Prochlorococcus marinus CUG1416: one gene and its partners. The protein of the gene in region 1 interacts with the protein of each later gene in a pairwise test. Links are inferred from orthologs where the notes say so. Each region holds a gene or a part of one and is shown on either strand. Other genes may lie near its edges. The genes, in order: ftsZ, HA146_RS09030 and rlmN.

Region 1 (8,024 bases):
GTTTTGATCAAGTGAATACAGCAGCATACTCTCCAAGACCAAACACGCCTGCAGCAGTTTGGTCGAATCAACTTTCGGAAGAGGTAAAAAAAGCCAGATTACAGGAAATTAATGATTTAGTCGAGAAAACTGCTAGGAGTAGAAATCAAAGATATATCAATAATATCGAAAGCATTTTAATTGAGGGTTTAAATCCAAAAAATTCCTCGCAAATTATGGGTAGAACTAGAACAAATAGATTAACTTTCGTAGAGATTCCCAAAAACATTAACTTTAATTTTTCATTGGGAGATGAGATAGATGTCAGAATAAATGAAGCAAGACCTTTTTCTTTAACAGGCGAACTTTATTTATGATTTTTTTCTAAATGATCGGGGGTAAGAAAAAATGTATTGGGTTAATATTTGGCGGGAATTCCAATGAACATGAAGTATCGATATCCTCTGCGAAAACAGTTTATCAAGCATTTAATTCAGAAATAAACAAAGAACGCTTTACAGTTAAAGCCTTTTACATAAACAAATATGGAGATTGGCTTGATAGTGATAGTTCAGAAAAAATCCTAATTGGTGAAATTGAAAACAATAAAACAATAAAACAAGAAATCTTTAATCAAGAAAAATTTAACTTCCTTGACGGAATTGAATTTCAAAATGTTGATGTTTGGTTTCCTCTTTTACATGGATTTAATGGTGAAGACGGATCAATTCATGGCTTACTTAGATTTACAAAGAAGCCTTTAGTAGGGTGTGGAATTATTGGCTCTGCACTTGGAATGGATAAAATATTGATGAAAACAATTTTCTCAAATCTTAAACTTCCACAAGTTAATTATCTAGTTTTTCGAAATGAAGATCTCAACGATAAGGAAGTAAAACAAAAGTTAATTAATCAAATTTTAAAAAAATTAAATTTTCCTCTTTTTGTTAAACCCTCTAACTCTGGATCTTCTCTTGGCATATCTAAAGTTAAAAATAAATCAGAAATATTACAAGCATTGAACAAGGCTTGGGAAATAGATCCAAGAATCTTAGTAGAGGAAGGTTTAGATGTAAGAGAGATTGAATGCGGAATAATTGGCAAGTCAAAACTCCTAACCTCTGAGATAGGAGAAGTAACCTACGAAAGTGATTGGTATGATTACGATTCAAAATACAACTTAAATAACAAGATAACTATCCCAGCAGAAATAGATTCTAAAACTGCCAAACACATTAAAGAAATTGCTATTCAAAGTTGTAGGGCACTAAATATTTTTGGTTTTGCAAGGGTAGATTTCTTTTTAGAAAAATCTTCAAATAAAATCTTATTAAATGAAATAAATACAATTCCTGGTTTTACAAAAAACAGTATGTTTCCAATGCTTTGGAAAGCTTCAGGTTTAAATATTGAACAACTTGTGGCTAAACTAGTAGAGACATCTCTTGATTTATAAGTCAAATCAAATGCTGCATGGACTTCTTTGGTTACCATTACTTTTGATCTTCGTTTTACTAACTGCTTTAGGATGGTTAGAAAGAAGAAGGCAAAATCTTTTTAGGGGCTGGGCGAATGGTTCTGAACTTTGCAAATTAGATAGTTCAGGTGCAGCGTCCTTAAAAGATGGGGAATTAAAATGGAGTGCATTTGAAGCTGGTAAATTTGAAGAAAAAGATAGTTTTATAATCAAGAAACTAGAATTAGTTGAATTAATGGCACTCACTTCAGGAGAAGCTCCTCTAACAAGTGAATCTCAAGGAAAGTGCAGGTTGAGACTAGTAGGCGATGGGAAAGAGATGGATGTACCATTTTCAGATGCAGAGCAGGCGAGAAAATGGATGGACCAATTGATGGAAAAAGCTCGATGTGATTTGTGACAACCAAGAAACAAGTTAACAAGAGAAGTCTTTTATTTCTAATTTTATTTTTATTTTCAACAAGCTTCTTAAGCCTCAAAACCTTAAAGAAGGTGAATATTCAAGACATTAGGATTTCCGGTAGTGAATTATTCTCGCAGAATGATGTTGTAAATAATTCATCTTTAAAATTTCCAATCCGATTAATTTTTGTTAAAACTAACTTTTTAGAAAAAGAGTTAAAACAAAATTTATCGCTAAAGAATATTTCAGTAAGTAGACAAATATTTCCTTTTGGTTTAAAAGTTCATGTTGATACAAGAACTCCAATTGCTTACGGTGAAAGAATATTGAATAACGAAAAAATATTAGGTTTTATTGATAAAGATGGAAGTTTTATTAATAAACAAAATGTGGACGAAACAAATTTGAGCAAATTAACTTTACAAGTTTTTGGTTGGGAAAAAAAATTTAAAAAAAGATTATCTGAAATTATAATTGCCCAAGAGAATTATGAATTTGAGCTGGTTAAAATAACTTTTTCATCAAATGGATTTCTAACTATTGATGAAAAAGATTTAAAAACAATATTCCTAGGATTTAATCCAACTTTAATTAACTATCAATTACAAATAATCAATAACCTGAAAAATGAATTTAAAAAAAATAACTTTCTTAAAAAAATAGATAATATTGATCTTACTGATCCAAATAGACCTAAAATAAAAGTGTTCAAACCCTAATATTTGGGGGTTAATTTTAAATAATTTTTTTTAATTATTGTAGTGTTGACTAGGGTTTAGCATTTAAATCAAAATATTTATTAAATAAATATTTAAGGAGTTTCCTCAACAAATTCCTACAGATGGGCTTAGTGAGTTCATAATGCACCCAATACTAGTATTAGATCCCTAATTAAGAGATGAGCTTCGGTAACAATCCAAACTTTGATCAATCGAGAGAAATCCTTCCAAGCCAAAACGCCAAAATAGAAGTTATTGGCGTTGGTGGTGGTGGAAGTAACGCAGTTAACAGAATGATAAATAGTGATTTAGAGGGTGTATCATTTCGAGTCCTTAACACTGATGCACAAGCGCTACTACAGTCTTCTGCAGAGAGTAGAGTCCAACTAGGGCAAAACCTTACCAGAGGGCTAGGCGCAGGAGGAAATCCAAGTATTGGCCAAAAAGCTGCGGAAGAATCTAAAGATGAGCTTCAACAAGCTTTAGAGGGGTCCGATCTAGTTTTCATAGCCGCTGGAATGGGCGGTGGAACTGGGACAGGGGCGGCTCCAGTAGTCGCAGAAGTAGCAAAACAAAGTGGTGCTTTAACAGTAGGAATAGTTACTAAACCATTTTCTTTTGAAGGTAAAAGAAGAATGCGTCAAGCAGAAGAAGGCATTGCAAGACTAGCTGAAAATGTAGATACTCTTATAGTAATCCCAAATGACCGATTAAAAGACGTTATAGCAGGAGCTCCGCTTCAAGAAGCATTTAGGAATGCCGATGATGTTTTAAGAATGGGCGTCAAAGGTATCAGTGACATAATTACTCGTCCAGGATTAGTTAATGTTGATTTCGCAGATGTAAGATCGGTTATGACAGAAGCAGGCACGGCTCTTCTTGGAATAGGTATTGGTTCAGGAAGATCGAGAGCATTAGAGGCAGCACAGGCAGCGATGAATAGTCCATTACTAGAAGCAGCTAGAATTGATGGTGCAAAAGGCTGCGTTATAAATATCACTGGTGGCAAAGATATGACTTTAGAAGACATGACCTCCGCATCTGAAATTATTTATGATGTCGTTGACCAAGAGGCAAATATTATCGTTGGTGCAGTTGTTGATGAGGCAATGGAAGGAGAAATACAAGTTACTGTAATTGCTACCGGATTTGAAACGAATCAACCTTTAAAACAACAACGAATAAAAAACAGATTGTCAAATCAAACCCTATATAATATGTCTGATAATAAAGAATCAGGAGCTAGTATTCCTGAGTTTTTGAGACTAAGACAAAATAAAAAAGATATAGATTAAAATATGTAAAATAGAGTGACTCGGTTATCTCGCCTGCCTCAAGCATCCCTTGTGGCTGCTACCTTCCGGTCCTGACCAGGTTTAGGCGTTAAAACCGCGAAAGGCCGAGTCATTAGTATATTAGCAATTCTTGATTAAAAAAGATACATAAATTCTTATGTTACCTTCAGACCTCGTTAAGTATAAAGAAAAATCTCAAAAAATTGTTGCATTAACTGCATGGGACTCTATATCAGGATCCATTGCAGAACAAGCTAATGTAGATCTCGTCTTAGTAGGAGATTCCTTAGCAATGGTCTGTCTAGGATACAAATCCACATTGCCATTAACTTTAGAAAACATAATTTATCATACTAATGCTGTGTCAAGAGGGTTTAAAAAGAAAATGGAAGAACAACCTTTGGTCGTTTCCGACATGCCTTTTCTGACTTACCAATGTGGAGAGGATAAAGCTGTGGAGTATGCAGGTAAAATCATTCAAAGCACTTATGCAAAAGCGGTAAAAGTAGAGGGGGCTGAACCAGAAATACAACAAGTTATTTCTAGATTAGTAAGAATGGGAATTCCTGTTATGGGACATATAGGACTCACACCACAAAGCTATTTAAATCTAGGATTAAAGAAACAAGGAGAAAGCTTAGCAAGCCAAGAAAAAATCAAGAAAGAAGCTTATATTCTCGAGAAATTAGGATGTTTTTCAATAGTTCTTGAACATATTCCTGAGTTGCTTGCTAAAGAAATACAAAATAACTTATCAATTCCTACGATAGGCATTGGTGCAGGTAATTTTTGCGATGGGCAAGTAAGAGTCACTGCCGATTTGTTAGGCCTTAATGATGATCAACCACCATTTTGCCAGCCGATTATTCAGGGGAAAAAATTATTTAAAGATAAATTAAAAGAATGGGTAGCCTCTGAGAGAATTAATTAATCTTATCCCACCATTTAAACATCGAAATAAGAATTTGATTGCTTAGCTCCATACCTTTTGGATTACTTAAAAAGAACCTATTACCCTTTCTTACTAATAATCCACTTTCAAGAAATTCTTTCCATTCTTCAAGCAATTTACTTAAGTTACTTTCAAATTTTTTGTTTTCCCAGTTTTGTTCTTTAAACACTTTTTGGATATCTATACCCTCTTTAAGTCTCAATCCCAACATGATTTTCTCATCAATTTCTTTATAGACAAAGTCCTTATTAATGAGTGATGAATCCAAATTAAATTCGTATTGACTAATTACCCATTCTTTATATTCTTTACTGACTCTTGGTCTAGTCAACTTTCCCCCCCAAGGTGAACTAGTAGAACCTTGACCAAAACTCCACCACCCCAAACCACTCCAATAAACTCGATTATGTCTAGATTGATGCCTCGGTAAACAATAGTTTGAGATTTCATATCTTGAGTACCCTGAGTTTTTTAAAATTAAATGAGTTGATTCACTATTTCTAAAAGCCTCTTCATCACTTGGTAGTTTTAATTTTCCTAAATTAACTAATTTTTTAAAAACAGTTCCATTTTCAATATTTAAATCGTAAATGGATATATGGGGTGGTGAAAACGTCATTGTTTTGTTTAAGTCATCTTGCCATTCTTTAAATCCACTAAGTGGTAAGTTTTGAATTAAATCTAAACTCCAGCTTTTTATTAACCTTGAATCATATACTCTCTTCAACCATAAACAAGATTTTTCAGCATCTTCTCTCAAATGCCGCCTTCCCGACTTTTGCAGTATTTGATTATTAAAACTTTGTACACCAAGACTAAATCTATTTATCCCAGCATTTATGAATCCATAAAGATCATCTTGATTAAAACTAGCTGGGTCAACCTCCATAGTGATTTCAGCACCATAGTCAATTCCATAATTTTCTTTAAAAAGATCAATTATCTCTTTGATTTGTTTAGGATCCAAAATTGATGGTGTACCACCACCTATGTAAATTGTTGAAAGAGGTAATTTATGCTTAATTGACAATATTTCTCTGTATAAATAGTGCAAATATTCTTTAACAGTTTTACTTCCATAACCTTGTAAAGGTTCAACTTTATTTCCTAGTGGAATAACTGCAAAATCACAATAAAAGCACCTTCTATGACAAAAAGGGATGTGTACATAAGCACTTCTTGGGAACTTATTCATAATCTAAATACATTTTTAAGCTCCAAAAAAGTATTAAGGATAGAAAAAAACAAAATCCTTATTTACTCAATTAATAAATCCTAGTAGATTATAGATATGACAGATATCTTAGTATTAATTTTATTTGTAATGTCTGGGGCTGCCTCAGGATGGCTGGGGGTTGATTTATTGCCAGTAGACATACTCAAACAGGTGTCTAATGTAGAAGGTTTTAGAATTGTTTTAGCAATAATAGGTTTTTTTATAGGATTAGCAGCTGGTTTTGTATTCCTTCAACTTAGAAAAACATTTCTTAATCAAATAAGGACAATGCCTACGGATTTATTAATAAGTAGGTCAGTTGGCTTAATTGTAGGATTACTTGTTGCTAATCTCCTGCTTGCTCCAATACTATTAATTCCCTTCCCAAGAGAAGTCTTTTTTGCGAAACCTTTAGCAGCTATATTAAGCAATATTTTCTTTGGTGTGCTTGGTTATAAGTTAGCGGATACTCACGGTAGAACATTATTGAGATTATTCAATCCAAATAATACTGATGCATATCTAGTTAATGAAGGAATCCTTCCTGCTGCAAGTCCAAAAATTCTAGATACTAGTGTAATTATTGATGGCAGAATCAATGGCCTATTAAGTTGCGGCTTGTTGGAAGGGCAATTAATTGTGGCTCAAAGTGTAATTGATGAATTACAAACTTTAGCCGACTCAAGCAGTAATGAAAAAAGGTCTAAGGGCAGAAGAGGTCTGAAATTATTAAAAGAATTAAGAGATTTATACGGGAGAAGACTTGTAATAAACCCAACTAAATATGAAGGTAATGGAGTCGATGAAAAACTCTTGAAAATCACAGAGGATATGTCAGGAACTTTAATTACGGCTGATTACAATCTCTCTCAGATTGCAGAAGTTAAAGAATTAAAAGTTATGAATTTGAGTGATTTGGTTATTGCTTTAAGACCAGAAGTACAGCCAGGCGAATCACTTAATATAAAAATCGTAAGAGAGGGCAAAGAAAAAATGCAAGGTATTGGATATTTAGATGACGGAACAATGGTTGTAATTGATGAAGCAAAGAATTTTGTTGGAAGCAGGTTAGATATTGTCATCACAGGAGCACTACAAACTCCAACTGGAAGAATGGTCTTTGGAAAACTGACAAATAATCCTGAGTCAAACAAATCTTTTAAATCTCCAGCGACACAGGGCTAAATCTAGCTAGAATCAGATCAATCTTATTTTTGTGATACAAATGACTGTATCTGCTCCTTATTACGGCGAAAACACCGTTATGAGGACCCCGCCCCCTGATCTACCTTCTCTTTTACTTAAAGAGAGAATTGTCTATCTTGGTTTGCCATTATTTTCAGATGATGATGCGAAAAGACAATTAGGAATGGATGTTACTGAGCTAATCATTGCTCAGCTTCTTTATCTAGAGTTTGAAGATCCAGAAAAACCTATCTATTTTTATATAAATTCAACAGGGACAAGCTGGTACACAGGTGATGCAGTTGGCTTCGAAACAGAAGCTTTCGCTATCTGCGATACAATAAGCTACATTAAGCCCCCAGTACATACAATCTGTATCGGACAAGCAATGGGGACTGCTGCAGTCATCCTTTCATCTGGCACGAAGGGGCAAAGAGCAGCTCTCCCACATGCTTCTATTGTTTTACATCAACCTATAAGCGGGGCAAGAGGCCAAGCAACTGATATCCAAATAAGAGCTGAGGAAGTTTTGAAAAATAAAAAATCGATGCTGGAGATTCTATCTCGTAATACTGGAAAGACTATTGAAGAACTCTCTAAAGACTCAGACAGGATGAGTTATCTCAACCCGCAAGAAGCCTTAAATTATGGAGTTATCGATAGAATACTCACAAGTCAAAAAGATTTACCAAATAAAATTTAACCCTCACAAAAAACTACTTTAAAATCATGCCAATAGGAACTCCAAGCGTGCCTTATAGACTTCCCGGAAGTCAATACGAAAGATGGGTTGACATA
Region 2 (7,996 bases), 290 kb from region 1 along the record:
TGCTAATTGAAGTCTTGTAACTAATACCTTCAAAACTGCTGGTTCATCATCAACAACTAAAATTCTTGCTTTTGACATAGTTAAAAAAGATTTCCAGATATTTCAAAGCAAAGAATTATTGCATTGAATTTTCATTCTAACAATTAAAAATATAACATTACGAAGCCTCAAAGAGATATTCAATAGATTTAAAAACGATTTTAAATAATTTCATGATATGCATTTTTCGAACACTTTTTACTTCTCTGCGAAATTTATTTTTGTAATTTTCTCCTTGAATATTTAAAGATTCTCAAAAGTTTAGAGCAAATTAAAGGAGCCAAGAAACCTGTAAGAAAAACTTCAGCTAGGATATTTTGAAAACTGGTGACATAAAATAAAAAAGGAATATCTGAAAAATTTTTAAACAAAATCTGCAAAAAATAAAGCGTCCCGCATAAAAAACTTCCAAAAGCACAAATTAAACCATACCTAAAATGTCCTACGAAAATATCACTATGTAATTTAATTCTCCCAAAAAAAAATCCACATAAAATTAAACCTGGAATTTGAGTAAAATTACTATCTAGAGTTAAAGAATCTAAAATTAGACCTAAAAACAAACCAAATATTACTCCATTAATCGATCCATTAATCATTGACCAAGGCAACAACCAAAATAAAGGCCAATATGGCTGAACACCTAAAAATCCTAGCCAATTAGGATGCCATAAAAAAATAATTGGGATAAAAATAAAGAAAATTATAGACAATTTTTTTATAAAAAATTTTTTCATTAAATTTTTACTTTTAAAATTTGTACCCAATCAATTGCGTGAGGTTTTGCCAAAAGTGATATTGTTGCCGTTTTTATTGCTTTAAATGGCTCATCTACAGATTGGACAACACCAATAGGGATATTTGGAGGTAATAAAGTACTAGCAGGAGAAGACGAAACGAAATCTCCTGCTTTTATATCAGCATCTTTTGAATAAAGTATTAAGCGAGGATAATCATCTCCTAAACCGACCAGTAATCCATTAATTTGAGCTCTGTCAACCCATACTCCTACCTTACTTTCTGGTGAGGTTAATAATCTTACCGTCGAAGTAAATAAAGAAGTATCGTTTACTCTTCCTAATAATCCACCAGGACCAATAACAGTACTGCCAATTTGCACTCCATCTTTTGAACCTTTGTTTATTATTATTTGTCTCCACCAACTACCTGTTTTTCTCGAAATAACTGCAGCTGAAACATTATCATTATTAGATGATTCTCGCAGAGATAAAATTTTCCGTAATCTTATATTATCCTTTTTAAGAAGATTTAAGTTTATTAAATATTCTTGGTCTATACTCTTAAGAATAACTTCTTTTTGAAATTGACCAGGCCAAAAAGGCTTTGAAATGAAATAATAAAAATCCTTATAAATAGATCCTTTTGATATCCTTACAAAAACTAAAAATAAAAAAATTCCAAAGATTATCCAGTTTTTCTTTTTATGCCACCAACGACTAGTAGAAATTCGTCGGATATCTAACATAGTATTAATCTCTTATCGCGTTCCTTATAAACTCTGGAGTATCAACAACTCTTTTAAGTGTTTTAAAATCATCCAACACCTGCCCACAACCATTAACTACGCATAGCAGTGGGTTTTCTGCTATGTGAGTAAAAATTCCCGTTTCATCGCTCAATAAATCATTAATGCCTCTTACTAAAGCTCCACCTCCTGCAAGCATAATTCCCCTATCAACAATATCTGCCGCAAGTTCAGGGGGGGTTCTCTCTAAAGTTCTTTTTACAGCTTCAACTATTTTGCTGAGTGTATCAGCCATGGCCTCTCTGATTTCTCCTGATGTCAAGGTTACTGACCTAGGTAAACCAGATAAAAGATGTAAACCTCTAACTTCTAAAGTAGTTTTATCAAAATCATCATCTGGAAATGCAGATCCAATTTTGATCTTAATATCTTCTGCAGTTCTCTCTCCAACAACTAAATTATGAACTTTTTTAAGATATAAGGCAATTGATTCATTTATTTCGTCGCCAGCTATTCGCACAGATTCACTTAATACAGTTCCACCCAAACTTAATACTGCAACCTCGGTAGTCCCACCACCAATATCAACAATCATGGTTCCAATTGGCTCAGTTACTGGTAATGATGCTCCAATTGCTGCTGCAACAGGTTCATCAATTAAGTAAACTTCTCTAGCTCCAGCTAATCCAGCTTCTCTTACTGCTCTTCGCTCAACACTGGTCACTCCACTTGGAATACCAATAACTATTCTTGGAGCTACTATACCCTTACCTTCGTTACATTTCTGAATAAATGTTTTTATCATTTGCTCTGCCGCATCAAAATCTGCGATAACCCCATCTCTTAGTGGTCTTACAGCTCTTATATTGCCAGGTGTTCTTCCAAGCATTAACTTTGCTTCTTTACCAACAGCCAATGGAACACCTTCCTCTAAATCTATTGCTACCACTGAAGGCTCTTGTAAAACAACTCCCTTCCCTGATACATGTATAAGAGTATTGGCAGTTCCCAAATCTATGCCAATATCTCTAGAAAATTTAAATCTGTTAAAAATCACAATAAGAATTCTTTTTTTAAATAATATATCTATTTTTTGCTAAGCTCTCAAAATTCTCTCGTTTAGTTATGAATAGCACGCAAAACTTTGAGCAGAAACTAAAAAAATGAGTAGTATTAAAAAAAAATAATTATGGAAATTAACACTATCAACCTTGTTGGCAGAGCTGGTAGAGAACCAGATGTAAGATATTTCGAATCTGGTAGTATCGTAGCTAATTTCACTCTTGCAGTGAACAGAAGAAGCAGAGATGAAGAGCCAGACTGGTTTAATTTAGAAATATGGGGTAAACAAGCCCAAGTAGCAGCAGACTACGTTAAAAAAGGATCTTTAATTGGAGTTACAGGAAGCTTTAAAATTGATAGTTGGAAAGATAAAAATACTGGTGAAGACAGATACAAACCAGTTATTAGAGTTGATAGATTAAACTTGCTAAGCTCTCGAAAAGAGTCTGAAAATAACCAATACTCTAACAACAGTAATTCTAGTGAAATACCTTTTTAGGCTTTAATTTTTTTAATAAATCTAATAAGTATTTTTATTAAAAAATATAAAAAAATTAAAATTAAAATTGGCTTCACAACATATTTGATTTGATCTAAATAAGTTTCAATGATTGGATAATTTTCACCAAATAAATAACCTGCATAAGTAAGAAGTGCTACCCATATCAGGCTCCCAAATGTAGTCCAAATCAAAAATTTTCTTAATGGCATAAGTTCTATGCCAGCGGGAACTGAAATCAAAGTTCTTATACCTGGTACTAATCTGCCCCAAAAAACTAAAGAAACCCCGTATTTATCAAACCACCTTTTACTTTTACTTAAATCATTAGAAGAAATACCCAAATATTTTCCTTTTTTATCTAGAAAATTTGAAAGTCTTTTTTCATTTACTAATCTACCTAAATAGTACCAAGGCAATGATCCTAAAATAGTTCCAAGCAATCCCCAAAAAACTAAAATATAGAAATTTAATTTTTGTTGATAAACGAAAAAACCTCCTAATGGCATTATTATTTCCGAAGGAATTGGAGGTATTATGTTTTCTAAAAACATAGCCAAACAAATAGTGAGGTATGCAATTATTGAATTCTTTTCAACAGCCAAACTAATATAGTCGGGGATTGAAGTAAGAAAATTTACAAAAATTAAACTCAAACTTAGTATCTATAGAGTTCTGGTTTATAAGGTCCTTCAACAGAGACATTAATGTAGTCAGCCTGTTCTTTAGTTAATTGTGTTAATTTTGCACCAATTTTATCAAGATGTAATCTAGCTACCATTTCATCTAAATGTTTTGGTAAAACATAAACCTCCTTAGCATATTTTTCTGACTTATTGAAAAGTTCAATTTGAGCTAGTACTTGATTAGTAAAAGAATTACTCATAACAAAACTTGGATGTCCAGTGGCACAACCTAAGTTAACTAATCTACCTTCGGCTAAAAGGATTATTTTATTGCCACTCGGCAAAGTTATGTGATCAACCTGCGGCTTAATATTGTCCCATGGATAATCTTTCAAGGAAGCCACATCAATTTCATTATCGAAATGGCCGATATTACAAACTATGGCCTCATCTTTCATCTTAACGAGATTTTCGTTTGTAATTACCTGATAGTTCCCAGTTGCCGTAACAAATATATCTATATCTTCCACAACATCGTCTAACGTAACAACGCTAAAACCTTCCATTGCCGCTTGAAGAGCACAAATTGGATCAACTTCAGCAACTTTTACAATTGCACCAAGACCTCTTAATGACTGTGCTGAACCTTTACCTACATCTCCAAAACCCATCACTAAAGCGACCTTCCCAGCAATCATCACATCAGTGGCACGCTTTATGCTGTCAACTAGAGATTCTCGGCACCCATATAAATTATCAAATTTGCTCTTAGTTACTGAATCATTAACGTTGATAGCAGGGAAAGGTAAAGCATTTTGCTTTTGCAGTTGATAAAGTCTTGCAACTCCAGTTGTAGTTTCTTCAGTGACACCAATAATGTTACTTTTAATTCTAGAATAGAAGTAACTATCATTTGACAACTTAGACTTAATAGAATTGAATAAAGCAATTTCTTCTTCATTACCGGGATTATCTAAGACAGATAAATCTTTTTCCGCTTTACTACCGAGTATCAATAAACCAGTTGCATCTCCCCCATCATCAAGAATCATATTTGGAGAGTCTGAACCCCAATCAAGAATATAGTGGGTATATTGCCAATATTCATCAAGAGTCTCACCTTTTTTTGCATATACAGCAATTCCTTTATCTGCGATAGCTGCAGCCGCATGATCTTGAGTTGAAAAAATATTGCATGAAGCCCATTTCACTTCTGCACCAAGTTCAACAAGAGTTTCTATTAAGACTGCCGTCTGAATAGTCATATGTAAACTTCCAGCTATTTTTGCACCTTTGAGTGGCTTTTCAGATTGATATTTATCTCTAAGTGCCATTAATCCAGGCATTTCTGTTTCGGCAATTTTAATTTCTTTACGACCAAAATCTGATAAAGAGATATCGGCAATTACATAACTTGGTATTGAGTTTTTAACTGAATTTGAGATAACCATTTCTAGTAAATACTTTTTCTATTAAACTATAAATGATTTTTGAGTAATTTTGTGTTTGTTGAGAATTTAAAAGAGACTTTAAATTTAGGAAAAAAACTCTCACACAAATTAAATCCCCAATCAATTGTTTTATTACAGGGTCCAATAGGTGCTGGGAAAACTTCATTTGTGCAAGGGATTGCTCAAGGCTTAACAATCTCTGAAGACATTACAAGCCCTACATTTGCTTTATCACATCACTATAACTCCGGAAAAATTCCACTAATTCACCTTGATTTATACAGATTAGAAAATGTTTCTTCAGCAAAAGAAGTTTTTTTTTCAGAAGAAGAAGAGGCAATACAAAGACAAGCTATTTTAGTTATTGAATGGCCAGAATTAATAGAACCAGTTATTGATAATTTCTGGAAAATAGAAATTAGTTACGCAAAAAATTATGGAAGAAACTACGAAATACGAGATCCCAAAAATTTATTAACCTTCTCATAATATGGCTGTTGCTCGATAGCACCTTCACCAAGACAAGTTAATAATCCACAAACACCTGCGAACTTAATGCAATCTTCTATCTCTAGTTCATTTGAAGGATAGCCAGAAGCAATAAATTGTGAAATTAAGCCAGCTAAAAAAGCATCGCCTGCGCCAGTTGTATCAACAATTTTTTTTGAAGTAGGAGTTTCAGTAATTCCCTGCAATCCATTGATATACCATGCAACGGGATTTTTTCCATCAGTTATTATTACATCTGGTCTATTAGACAATTGTTGAGATATTATCAAGGGATTTTCATCCTCAAAAAACAAAGTTGCTTCTTCTTTAGCAAGTTTTAAGACATTTGCATGATTTAAAAATTTCTTGATTAAATTAACTCTCTCGGCTTTACTAATTTCTGATGAAAAACTTGAGTGATCCCAAAAGACCTCTCTCCAATTCAAATCAATAACTATTTTGACTTCAAATTTTTTAGCCTGTTCAAGAAGAAAAAAAATAGTCTCTGCTGATATTGGAGATGATAATAAGATCGTTCCCATAACTAAATATTTTGTTTCTAGAAAAGATTTCTCCAAATTTAAAATTTCTTTTTCTATGAATTTCTTACTAAGAACTTCGTCTGCAAAGCGTGAATGAGAACTTTCCTCAAAGCCTGAAAAAAAACGATCTCCAAATTGATCTCTATCTACATTAACCACGCGAGTAGATGAATCATTATCTAATTGCAAAAAATCTAAATTAACCTCCAATTCATTAAATTGCGTGATAAATTTTTTTCCATAATCATCACTACCCAAACTTCCTATAAATGTTGAATCTATTTTTAATTTTCTTAATGCACAAGCAACATTAGCCGGCGCACCTCCCAAAAAATCTGTAAATCCTTGATTTGACTTATTTCTGATTCTGTCTATTAAAGCCTCTCCAATACATATCACCTTTTTCTTTTTCATAAAATGAACGCTTTTTCATAGTTAAGAATAATTTATTAAAAACGAATAATTTTTTTTTGAATTAAAGTTTAATCAAAAGCATATTCATAGTGTCCTTAAATAAATCTGAAACTTGGAAGTGGAAAAATTGGGAAATTTCTTGGTCTTTATCAAAAGAATCTACTTCTGAAAAAAATATTAAAATTTTATTAGTTCATGGATTTGGGGCATCAAAAAACCATTGGAGACATAATCAAGATTTTCTCGGTAAATTTTCTAACTGCTACGCAATTGACTTATTAGGATTTGGAAAAAGCAGTCAGCCTAATGCTTTATTAAATTACGAACCTGACAAAGAAAACTCAATTAAATATTCATTTAACTTATGGGGTAATCAAATATCAACATTTTGTGAAGAGGTAATAAAATCTCCTGTTTACTTGGTAGGGAACTCAATTGGTGGTGTTATTGCATTAAAAGCTGCTGAAATCCTCAAAGATAATTGCAAAGGTGTCATTTTGATTGATTGTGCACAAAGAACTATGGATGATAAACGTTTAAAAAAAAGTGATATCTTAATGAATCTACTGAGACCCGTCCTTAAAACGATAGTCAGACAAAGAATAATCAGCAATACACTTTTCACAAGAGCTGCTAATCCAAAAGTTATAAAGAAAATACTTGAACAAGCTTACCCCTCAGGAAAAAATATCGATGAGGAATTAATTGAAATACTATATCAACCCTCTAAAAGGACAAACTCTAAAGAAGCATTTCGTGGTTTTATTAACTTATTTGACGACTATCTTGCTACAGACCTTTTCGACAAAGTTGGTACTCCAATCCAATTAATTTGGGGAGAAAAAGATCCTTGGGAATCATTAAGTGAAGCAAAAGAGTGGAAGAAAAAGTTCAGTAATATTAAAAGATTAGATATTATTAAAGGTGCTGGCCATTGTCCTCATGATGAAGAACCTGAAGAAACAAATACATTAATATGTGAATTTCTTCAGGAAACAAAATAAGCTTCTACATTTTCACTAAGTCTTCTCAAACCTCTTAATCCATCTCGTTCTAAATTTCTTACTCGATCTCTACTGATCCCAAGTACCCTCCCTATTCCTGTAAGAGACATTGGCTCATCACCATCCATCCCGTATCTCATTCTTAAAACTCTACATTGCAAATCTGGTAATTGATGCAAAAGAGAATGAAGATCGCCTCTCATACAATCCATCTCTATTTGTTCGTCTGGCAAATCCTCACCGCCTGCTAATAAATCTAGTAATACAGTATCTTCACCATCACCAACTTTTGTTTCAAGACTAACTGGTTGCCCAGCTTTGCACATTAAATCTTTAACATCTTCTTCAGGAAGCTCTACGTATTTTGCAAGTTCACTTACTGTT
Region 3 (8,115 bases), 150 kb from region 1 along the record:
TCTCTATGAGTGAAGATTTTCCATGGGTCGAAAATCCAATAGATCCAATTAAATTTTCTTTTTGCAAATTCCTCAAAATGTCAATACAACCTCCATATCTAATAGCTTGATGTAAATGTTCAGCGGTATTAATGCCATGTATTGCTAATAAATCAATTTTTTTAACTTTCAATTTTTCAATACTTGTCAAAACATCTCTCTCAAAGATTTCCGGATTACTATTTGGAGGAATCTTTGTTTGAATAATGTTTGGGATTTTCTTCATATTCTTAAAACCCATCCCTAATTGCACCTCAGAAGTACCATAGTACTTAGCAGTTTCTATATGACTGAAGCCATATTTGTTTGCCTGATTTAATATAATTTCTACTTTATTTTGTTCTTCATATGAAATCTCAGAAGAGTCTAATTGATCCCAACTTTTTTGAAATCTCATACCACCCAGAGATAAAACAGGAATCTTCAGATTGGTTCGACCAAATCTACGATATTTCATCTTTTTGATATTAATGCTTATTCATTCTTGGTGGTTTTCCAAATGATTGAAACATATCCCTATCGAGACTATTCTCTAAATCATCTAATTCTTCAAACTTCACCCAATTAATGCAGTCAACAGGGCATGTGTCTATTGCTTCTTGTATAACATCAACACTATCTCCATCTTGTCTAATAGCTCGACTTCTTCCATGAAATTCATCAACCATGAAAGTGTTTGAAGCAACGTGTACGCAGTATTTACAACCAATACATTTAGCCTCATCAACCCATACAGCTTTTTCGGCTAACTGACCACCTAAAACAGGCTCCCAGCCTGTAATCTCGACATTTTCCTCAAAATTATCAAATGGATCAGGAAAATCCATAATCTGACATTAGTTATCCCACTTGGTTAAAACCAATTCAATAGAACCATCATTTTTGTTTTTTTGTTCCACAATTTGATAACCGTCCTCTTGTGTTTTGGAAATAATTGTTTGGTAAGCATACATTTGAGTAACTTTAGAAATAAATCTTTCTACTGGCAGCTCAAATTTCCATAGATCAAGATCAGTAACTAATTCATATGCATTTGAATTATTGTCCCATTTAAATCCAACTTTAGTATCCCCAGCTAAATTCAGACTTATATCAACAGCTGTAAATTTACCCCTATAGCCTTTAACAAACTTTTGTTCTTGATTAATATTATAACCAAGATTATTTAAGGCCTTAATTAATGGCTCCGCTTCTTTGAGCTGCGTTTTAATCGTACTAAAATGTGACATTAGATTCGGTATTAAGTTGGTTTAAGTTTTCATTTTGATCAGAGATGAAAGCATCAGATGTTTTATTCTTGACTGTTACTTTACCTAGAGCATCTTCAAGATTTTTTGTAGCTTCATTACATGAATTACCAGTGAATCCTTCGACAGTCTCTTCAACTCTTCCGTCTTGATGAATTTTGAATCTCAATGTTTTTTGAGGCATTAAATTCAAGTACTTTGTACTTATAATTTACATAGAATAACGAAATTTTTTTGTTTCTGTTGGTACAAATTAATTAATTTTTAATTTTTATATTTAATATCTAATAAATAATTTTTCTTAGGTTGCGTATTAGTTAAAAAAATAAAGAAATTTAATTATAAAAACCTTGCATGCCCATAGAATCCAAGGCAGTTTTTGCTTCTTCCATGACTGAGGGCTCTTTATCAAAAAGGGCTATCTTGGTACATTCATCAATAAAAATCTCTTGAAATGAATTGTTTAATTTTTCGTACAACCTAGACAATGACCAAATACAATTACTTCTAACTCCTGACTCATTATCAATTTTTAAACTTATTAAAAGTTGTTCTGCTGCTAATTGAGCATTTTCAAAAGAAACATTCCCAATTTCGGCTAAAGAACTGGATGACCATAACCTTACTGCAGCCACATCATTCTTTAAAGCATTTATTAATGGCTCTAAAACAATTTGATTATCATAATTAGCTAAACTCCATGCAGTAGCTCTTCTGACATAAGCATTATCATCAGTTTCCAAAAGACTGACAAGTTTCTGGACTGCGCTAGGGCATGGATTACGACCTAAAGCATATACAGCACTCATTCTTTCAACAGGACAGGGTTGGTCAAGTAATGGTAACAAGAAGGGGAAAGATCTTTGATCTCTATACTCACAAAATACTCTTAGGCCTTGAATTCTTTCTTCTCTGTTGCCTTTAAGCATTTTTAAAGCTTCATTGCATTCTTGAGTTATATTTAAACCTTTTGAAAAGGCATCCTTATCAATTTGTTCTAAAGGATCCATTTCAAGCTCTAAAGCCAATTCCCTAGCTAAAACATCTGGATCAACAGCAATTTCAGCTAAGCTTTCTTTATTAGGATCCTTATTTTTTGTCATTTCAAAAACTAAAAATATTAATTCAAAGGAGCAGGTGACATCATATCTCCTGGCAACCAAATTCTTGCACTAACGGCAAAGAAGGCAATCCCAAAAAGTACGACAATAGCGAAAGGTAAAATTTTTGTCTTAATAAAACCCAAAGATTTAATATGAGTTAAGTCAATAATAACCTTTTTAAGAGACTTTTAAAAAGTAATTTTAGATGACCTTATTTATTTCTTGCATTTTGTCTTAACTGACCACATGCAGCATTTTTATCAAGTCCTCTACTTTTCCGAAAGCTAACAGCAATGCCATGATTAAAAAGTCTAGATTGAAATAATTCAAGATTTTTTAGAGAAGCTCGTTTAAATTCGACCTCATCAATTGAGTTGTACTGTATTAAATTTACATGACATTGAAAGCCTCTTAGCAAATTACTCAATTCACTAGCATTGTCTAAAGTATCATTAACACCACTTAGCATTAAATATTCAAAACTTACCCTCCGACCAGTATCTCTTACAAATTTCCTACAATCTTCAATTATATTTTTGATATCATAATTTTTTGCACTTGGTATTATCATTTCTCTTATTTTTTGATTTGAAGCATGTAGGCTTATTGCTAATGTAAATTGACACTTGCCTAAAAGCTGAAAAGACTTTTCTGATAATTTATTAATCATTTTTGGAACAGCAACTGTACTTACAGTTATCTTTCTCTGACTAATCTGAAAATCCTCATTTATAGATCTAATTGACAAAAGCAATTCATCAATATTCAATAAAGGTTCACCCATGCCCATAAAAACAATATTAGTCACTTTTCTATTCATTTCATTTTCAATAAATAAAATTTGATCTAATATTTCACTAGATTTTAAAGATCGCTTCAAACCCTCTTTCCCAGTTGCACAAAATTTACAGTCCATAGGGCATCCAACTTGAGTTGAAAGACATGCAGTAAGTCTTTTTTCAGTTGGTATGCCAACGCACTCAATACTTTCTTCGTCAACTGTAGAAAGTAACAACTTTAGGGTGCCATCATTAGCCAAGTTCTTTTCTTGAAAACTAAGTTCGCTCACTTTAAAACCATCAACCCGTAACTTTTTTCTAAAGTCCAAAGGTAATACTTCTATTTGCTCAATATTTTTCTTCTTATTTCTATAGTTATAAATCCAATTATAGATTTGGCGACCTCTGAAAGCAGCTTGACCATAATTTAAAGCTAAATTTTCTAATTCCTCAACACTACTTCCAAGAAGATTTTTCAACTTATTGTGTCTTTATTTAAGAACTATTCTCACCATAACAGCAAACCGTGTTTTAGGAAAAATTCTGTAAGAATTAGCGCAACAAATCCAAGCATGGCCATTCTGCCATTAAGTCTTTCATTATAGAAATGGAAACCGTAACGAGGTAATTTTCTTTTTGGGAGAATCTCTGGCTTAATCATCACTTACAAATTAAAGAATTAATTCTAGTCAATAAAAATGAAAATAGATAATATTTATTCATCAGACAAAAGGCCTTCTTCTTGTAATCCTTCCAATGCAGCAGGATCTGGTAATTGATCTTCAGAAAATTGATTTTCAGCACTAGGTCTTGCAAAGGCAGCAAAATTACTGGAAGTGGGGTCGATTCCATGTCGGTTCCTCGTAGTCTCCAAATCTTCATCACTAGGATCATCAAGTATTGCAGTAGAGCTTACGGCAGGTGTTTGTGGCATATCAACTGTATAATCTGGCCTTAAGTTCTGCGCTCTTCTATATCCACCAGATTCTTCCGCAAGGATATCAGGATGGGGGCCCGCCTCTGAAGCCAATTCCTCAACAAATCCACTAAACCCAGTACCTGCAGGTATTAACCTACCGATAATAACATTTTCTTTTAAACCTCTTAACCAATCAGATTTACCTTCAATTGCAGCTTCAGTCAGAACCCTAGTAGTTTCTTGGAATGAAGCTGCTGATATAAAGCTATCTGTATTTAGGGAGGCTTTAGTTATACCCAATAAAACCGGAGTAAACTCTGCTGGAGCCCCTCCTGTAATTGCCATTGCTTGATTAGTATCCTCTACTTGCCTCAATTCTATAAGTTCACCAGGCAAGAGAGTAGTATCCCCAGCATCCTCAATGCGGACTTTACTTGTCATTTGTCTGACAATAACCTCAATATGCTTATCATCGATTGCAACACCCTGAGACTTATAGACGTTTTGGACTTCATTTACCATACTTCTTTGTAGTTTTGATATAGATTCTCGAGCTGCCTCCATTAGAGGTTTTTGATCTTTTAAATCAATGAAGTAACAATCTAATAATTCATGCGGGTTAATTGGACCATCAGTTAAAATTTCTCCACCTGTAACTTGTTGTCCATCACTAACCATTATATTTTGTCCAATTAAGAGTTGATATTCGTTAACCAAATCATCTTTTTCAATAACGGATAAAGAAACTGATTCTTCATCATTACCTTCTTTAATCTGAACAATTCCAGATTTTTTACACAAAATCGCAGAATCTCGGGGTCTCCTAGCTTCTAACAACTCTTCAATTCTAGGTAATCCTTGAACAATATCTCCAGTTTTCTGCCGCTCAAAAACAAGTAAAGCTAAACCATCTCCCCTCAGAACTAAATCGCCATCTTTAACATGTAAAACTGAATCAGGAGAAACCATATAAGGCCTTCCAAGTCTTAAGGTTACTGAACTACTAGAAATTGCTTCAATTTCTCCACAAGAAGTAGATTTATCAGATTCACTAATAGGATCACCATCAACTACGCGATCACCGACTTTAACGACTGCTTTCTTACTAATCTTAATTTGAATTTTATCTTCCTCCCTTTCAACGATTAACCTTCTTATGGGCTCATCGTCTATAACATTTGGTAATTGAACCAATCCCTTTTCCTTACAAAGAATTTGAGTAGTAGCTATTACATCTCCTGCTTTAACTATTTGATTATTATTAACTTGCAATTCTGTATGTGTTGAGCCATGACTTGAGTCTGATATAGTATCTCTTCTCACTAGGATAGACTCTAATATTACTAAATTTAATCTATTAATTGATGCATCATTTTTATCTTCAATCGACTCGACATCAATAGTCATTTGAGGAGTAGCATCAAAACTTTCAATGCTTAAATGGGTTCTAAGTAATTCAACTCCTTCAACTGATTTTATCAATTCACCGTCTTTATAAGTAAGCCTTTGGATGGCTTTTAAGCCTAAATGTGGTCCTTTTTCCTGCTTAACGTGAGATAATTGGGGTAATTCTGCTTGATCAGGAATAGTAAATTCTTCTACAGTTCTTAATAGTAAGCCTTTACATTTAGGAGTTTCTAACTTTTGCACAAATAGAATTTCTTTATTATCAATACCATCCAAAATCTTTTCTCCTGGATTTACTAGATTTCCTTCTTCGGTAAATCTATTTAAAACTTCTTCATCTTTGCACTCATGAAAAGTTCCATTTCTTACAGTTATTTCACGGAGAATATCATTTTTCTGAGTCACCGTAACAATTCCTGATGTTTGACTAAAAATATCTTTTACAACTTCTGTCCCTGCTTCAATCCATTTCATATCTTCAATCATTAGAAGGGATATATCCTTGTTTATTTCATGTGTCTCTTGGGGAATCCAAAGCAATGTTCCCCCTTGACTAACTTCAAAACCATTTTTAGATGATCTTGCTTTTTTGACACTTAATCCAGGCGAATATTTTACTAACCCTCCAGTTTTTGTACGGAACCTTTCATCCGTTAAATCTGCTATGACCTCACCATTACTTATTTTACTCTGAGGGGAAGTGTTCAAACGATAGGAGGTTCCATCGCTAGATTCCAAATGATATGTTTGACCTGAGTGGGTAGATTCTTCAATTAATTTATAATTAATTAAAGACATTGAAGTAGTAACAATCTGAACTTCCCTTGAATCTCCTATTGATTCTCTTAATCTAACTTGTCCGCCAAACTCACTTGATTGACTTGCCTCTGCTAAAACAGTTCCTTCATCTACAAAATCTTCAGATGAAACAACTGGTTTTGCATTAGGTGGTAAGTTATAAACATCTCCAGCTAAGACCCATAACCTGCCTAATCTTTGAGCTTTTAAAGTAATATTTCCCTGCCTATCTGTAACCTCCTTTGGTTGAATAACCTTGTCGTACTTGACTTGACCAGCTAAGTCACAAATAACATCTTTTGTTGCTTTTTCAACGCTCTTTTTAACAGCCCCAGCAGTTATCTGAGCAACAGTTATGTCAGAATTAATTTCTTCACCATCATCTACGAATAAAAGCGATCCACTAGAAACTTCAATTTTTTGAGCTTTGTTAGAGTTATTTGCTTGAGGAACTATTTTTAATATGAAATCAACTTCCGCTTGTTTAGCTTCTACGCCATGAGGAGTTCTATAACCTCTAACCTTTGCTTTTGAGCTAAATTCTACTTTGCCAGAAATCTTTGATCTTACAACTCCACTTTCAGCCGTTGAGACACCTCCAGTATGGAAAGTTCTCATTGTCAATTGGGTTCCTGGTTCTCCAATAGATTGAGCAGCAATGATTCCTACTGCTTCACCTAAGTCAACAAGATGATTATGAGCCAAAGCCCATCCATAACATCTCCGACAAACGGATCTATTTGCTTCACATGTTAAAGGGGATCTTATTTTTACATTTGTAATTGATGCTTTCTCAATTTTTTCTGAAAATACAGGATCAATTGCAGTATTATGAGGAATAATTAAGTTGTTTTCAGAATCTAATATGTCCTCAGCTGTGAGTCTTCCAAGAAGCCTTGCTCCAAATTTACCATCTTCAGCTTCAACAACTATTGATCGTTCTGTTCCACAGTCTTCTTCTCTGACAATTACATCTTGAGCAACATCAACTAATCTTCGAGTCAAATAGCCAGAATCCGCAGTTCTTAATGCAGTGTCTACCAAACCTTTCCTTGCTCCATAAGAGGAAATTACATATTCAGTAACAGTGAGTCCTTCTCTAAAGTTTGTTCTTATTGGCAGGTCAATGATTTCTCCTTGAGGATTAGCCATTAATCCTCTCATACCAACAAGTTGTCTTACCTGAGACATGTTTCCTCTCGCTCCTGAATTCGCCATCATCCAAACGGAATTCAGAGGATCATTTTGATTGAAATTATTTTTAACAGCATCTACTAATCTCTCATTAGTTTCAGTCCATGTATCAATAACTTTTGTGTGTCTCTCAACTTCTGTAATTTCACCGAGTCTGTAGCATTCTTCTGTAGCAGATATTTGTTCTTCAGCTTGTCCTATCAAATCTTGTTTAGCTTCAGGAACTTTTAAGTCATCTACTGAAATAGAAACAGCAGCTTGGGTAGCATATTTAAATCCTAAGTCCTTTAAATTATCAGCCATAGCTGCAGTTATAGCAGTGCCATGAGTTTTATAAGCCCAAGAGACTAAATTTTTTAAGGCTTTCTTGTCAACTACTTTATTCTTGAATGATGGCGGCGTTTTAGCTAAAGCAGGCATTGTAACTGGATTATTCTTTTTTGAGTTCTTAGTAGTTTTACGTACTCTAGAAGTTTTTTTAGATTTGGATGATGTCATGATTTTTAAATGAATGAAAAATTTTTTTAGAGATTACGTTTTAGATATAGAATCAATAATGGTATAGTTCATTACTACTCTCCCAACTGTTGTCAAAACAAATCTGCTTATTAAGTTATTCTGAGAGTCAA

Evidence for each region.
Region 2: the proteins of ftsZ (region 1) and HA146_RS09030 interact in binary tests that used the Escherichia coli proteins (3 or more experiments, as listed by UniProt). The link is inferred for Prochlorococcus marinus CUG1416 from one-to-one orthologs.
Region 3: the proteins of ftsZ (region 1) and rlmN interact in binary tests that used the Escherichia coli proteins (3 or more experiments, as listed by UniProt). The link is inferred for Prochlorococcus marinus CUG1416 from one-to-one orthologs.

What each region holds. Positions count from the first base shown.
Region 1 is NZ_JAAORM010000005.1:209,453-217,476, forward strand. What follows is about bases 1,947-4,815. They hold ftsZ (cell division protein FtsZ), read left to right. Parts: upstream 1,947-2,757; coding sequence 2,758-3,873; downstream 3,874-4,815. Other genes in these bases: HA146_RS07320 (cell division protein FtsQ/DivIB), read left to right, coding at 1,947-2,578; panB (3-methyl-2-oxobutanoate hydroxymethyltransferase), read left to right, coding at 4,031-4,804; hemW (radical SAM family heme chaperone HemW), read right to left, coding at 4,797-4,815. Also shown: tRNA (N6-isopentenyl adenosine(37)-C2)-methylthiotransferase MiaB, read left to right, coding at 1-356; HA146_RS07310 (D-alanine--D-alanine ligase family protein), read left to right, coding at 368-1,435; HA146_RS07315 (hypothetical protein), read left to right, coding at 1,446-1,856; more of HA146_RS07320, read left to right, coding at 1,853-1,946; more of hemW, read right to left, coding at 4,816-6,020; HA146_RS07345 (PIN/TRAM domain-containing protein), read left to right, coding at 6,117-7,226; HA146_RS07350 (ATP-dependent Clp protease proteolytic subunit), read left to right, coding at 7,267-7,929; HA146_RS07355 (ATP-dependent Clp protease proteolytic subunit), read left to right, coding at 7,956-8,024. UniProt on the Escherichia coli protein: Essential cell division protein that forms a contractile ring structure (Z ring) at the future cell division site. The regulation of the ring assembly controls the timing and the location of cell division.
Region 2 is NZ_JAAORM010000005.1:498,232-506,227, forward strand. Bases 557-3,397 are described here. They hold HA146_RS09030 (rod shape-determining protein), read right to left. Parts: upstream 2,583-3,397; coding sequence 1,530-2,582; downstream 557-1,529. Other genes in these bases: HA146_RS09020 (hypothetical protein), read right to left, coding at 557-776; mreC (rod shape-determining protein MreC), read right to left, coding at 776-1,525; HA146_RS09035 (single-stranded DNA-binding protein), read left to right, coding at 2,715-3,086; HA146_RS09040 (DedA family protein), read right to left, coding at 3,083-3,397. Outside these bases: response regulator transcription factor RpaB, read right to left, coding at 1-78; more of HA146_RS09020, read right to left, coding at 255-556; more of HA146_RS09040, read right to left, coding at 3,398-3,742; ahcY (adenosylhomocysteinase), read right to left, coding at 3,745-5,163; tRNA (adenosine(37)-N6)-threonylcarbamoyltransferase complex ATPase subunit type 1 TsaE, read left to right, coding at 5,215-5,652; HA146_RS09055 (carbohydrate kinase family protein), read right to left, coding at 5,610-6,608; HA146_RS09060 (alpha/beta fold hydrolase), read left to right, coding at 6,698-7,612; HA146_RS09065 (RpoD/SigA family RNA polymerase sigma factor), read right to left, coding at 7,597-7,996. UniProt on the Escherichia coli protein: Forms membrane-associated dynamic filaments that are essential for cell shape determination. Acts by regulating cell wall synthesis and cell elongation, and thus cell shape.
Region 3 is NZ_JAAORM010000005.1:356,683-364,797, forward strand. What follows is about bases 1,625-4,584. They hold rlmN (23S rRNA (adenine(2503)-C(2))-methyltransferase RlmN), read right to left. Parts: upstream 3,648-4,584; coding sequence 2,601-3,647; downstream 1,625-2,600. Other genes in these bases: HA146_RS08270 (HEAT repeat domain-containing protein), read right to left, coding at 1,625-2,389; HA146_RS09700 (hypothetical protein), read right to left, coding at 2,407-2,532; HA146_RS08280 (high light inducible protein), read right to left, coding at 3,677-3,829; HA146_RS08285 (DNA-directed RNA polymerase subunit beta'), read right to left, coding at 3,884-4,584. Also shown: HA146_RS08250 (aldo/keto reductase), read right to left, coding at 1-496; HA146_RS08255 (ferredoxin), read right to left, coding at 507-866; HA146_RS08260 (DUF1257 domain-containing protein), read right to left, coding at 876-1,268; HA146_RS08265 (DUF2997 domain-containing protein), read right to left, coding at 1,255-1,470; more of HA146_RS08270, read right to left, coding at 1,622-1,624; more of HA146_RS08285, read right to left, coding at 4,585-7,984; HA146_RS08290 (DNA-directed RNA polymerase subunit gamma), read right to left, coding at 8,018-8,115.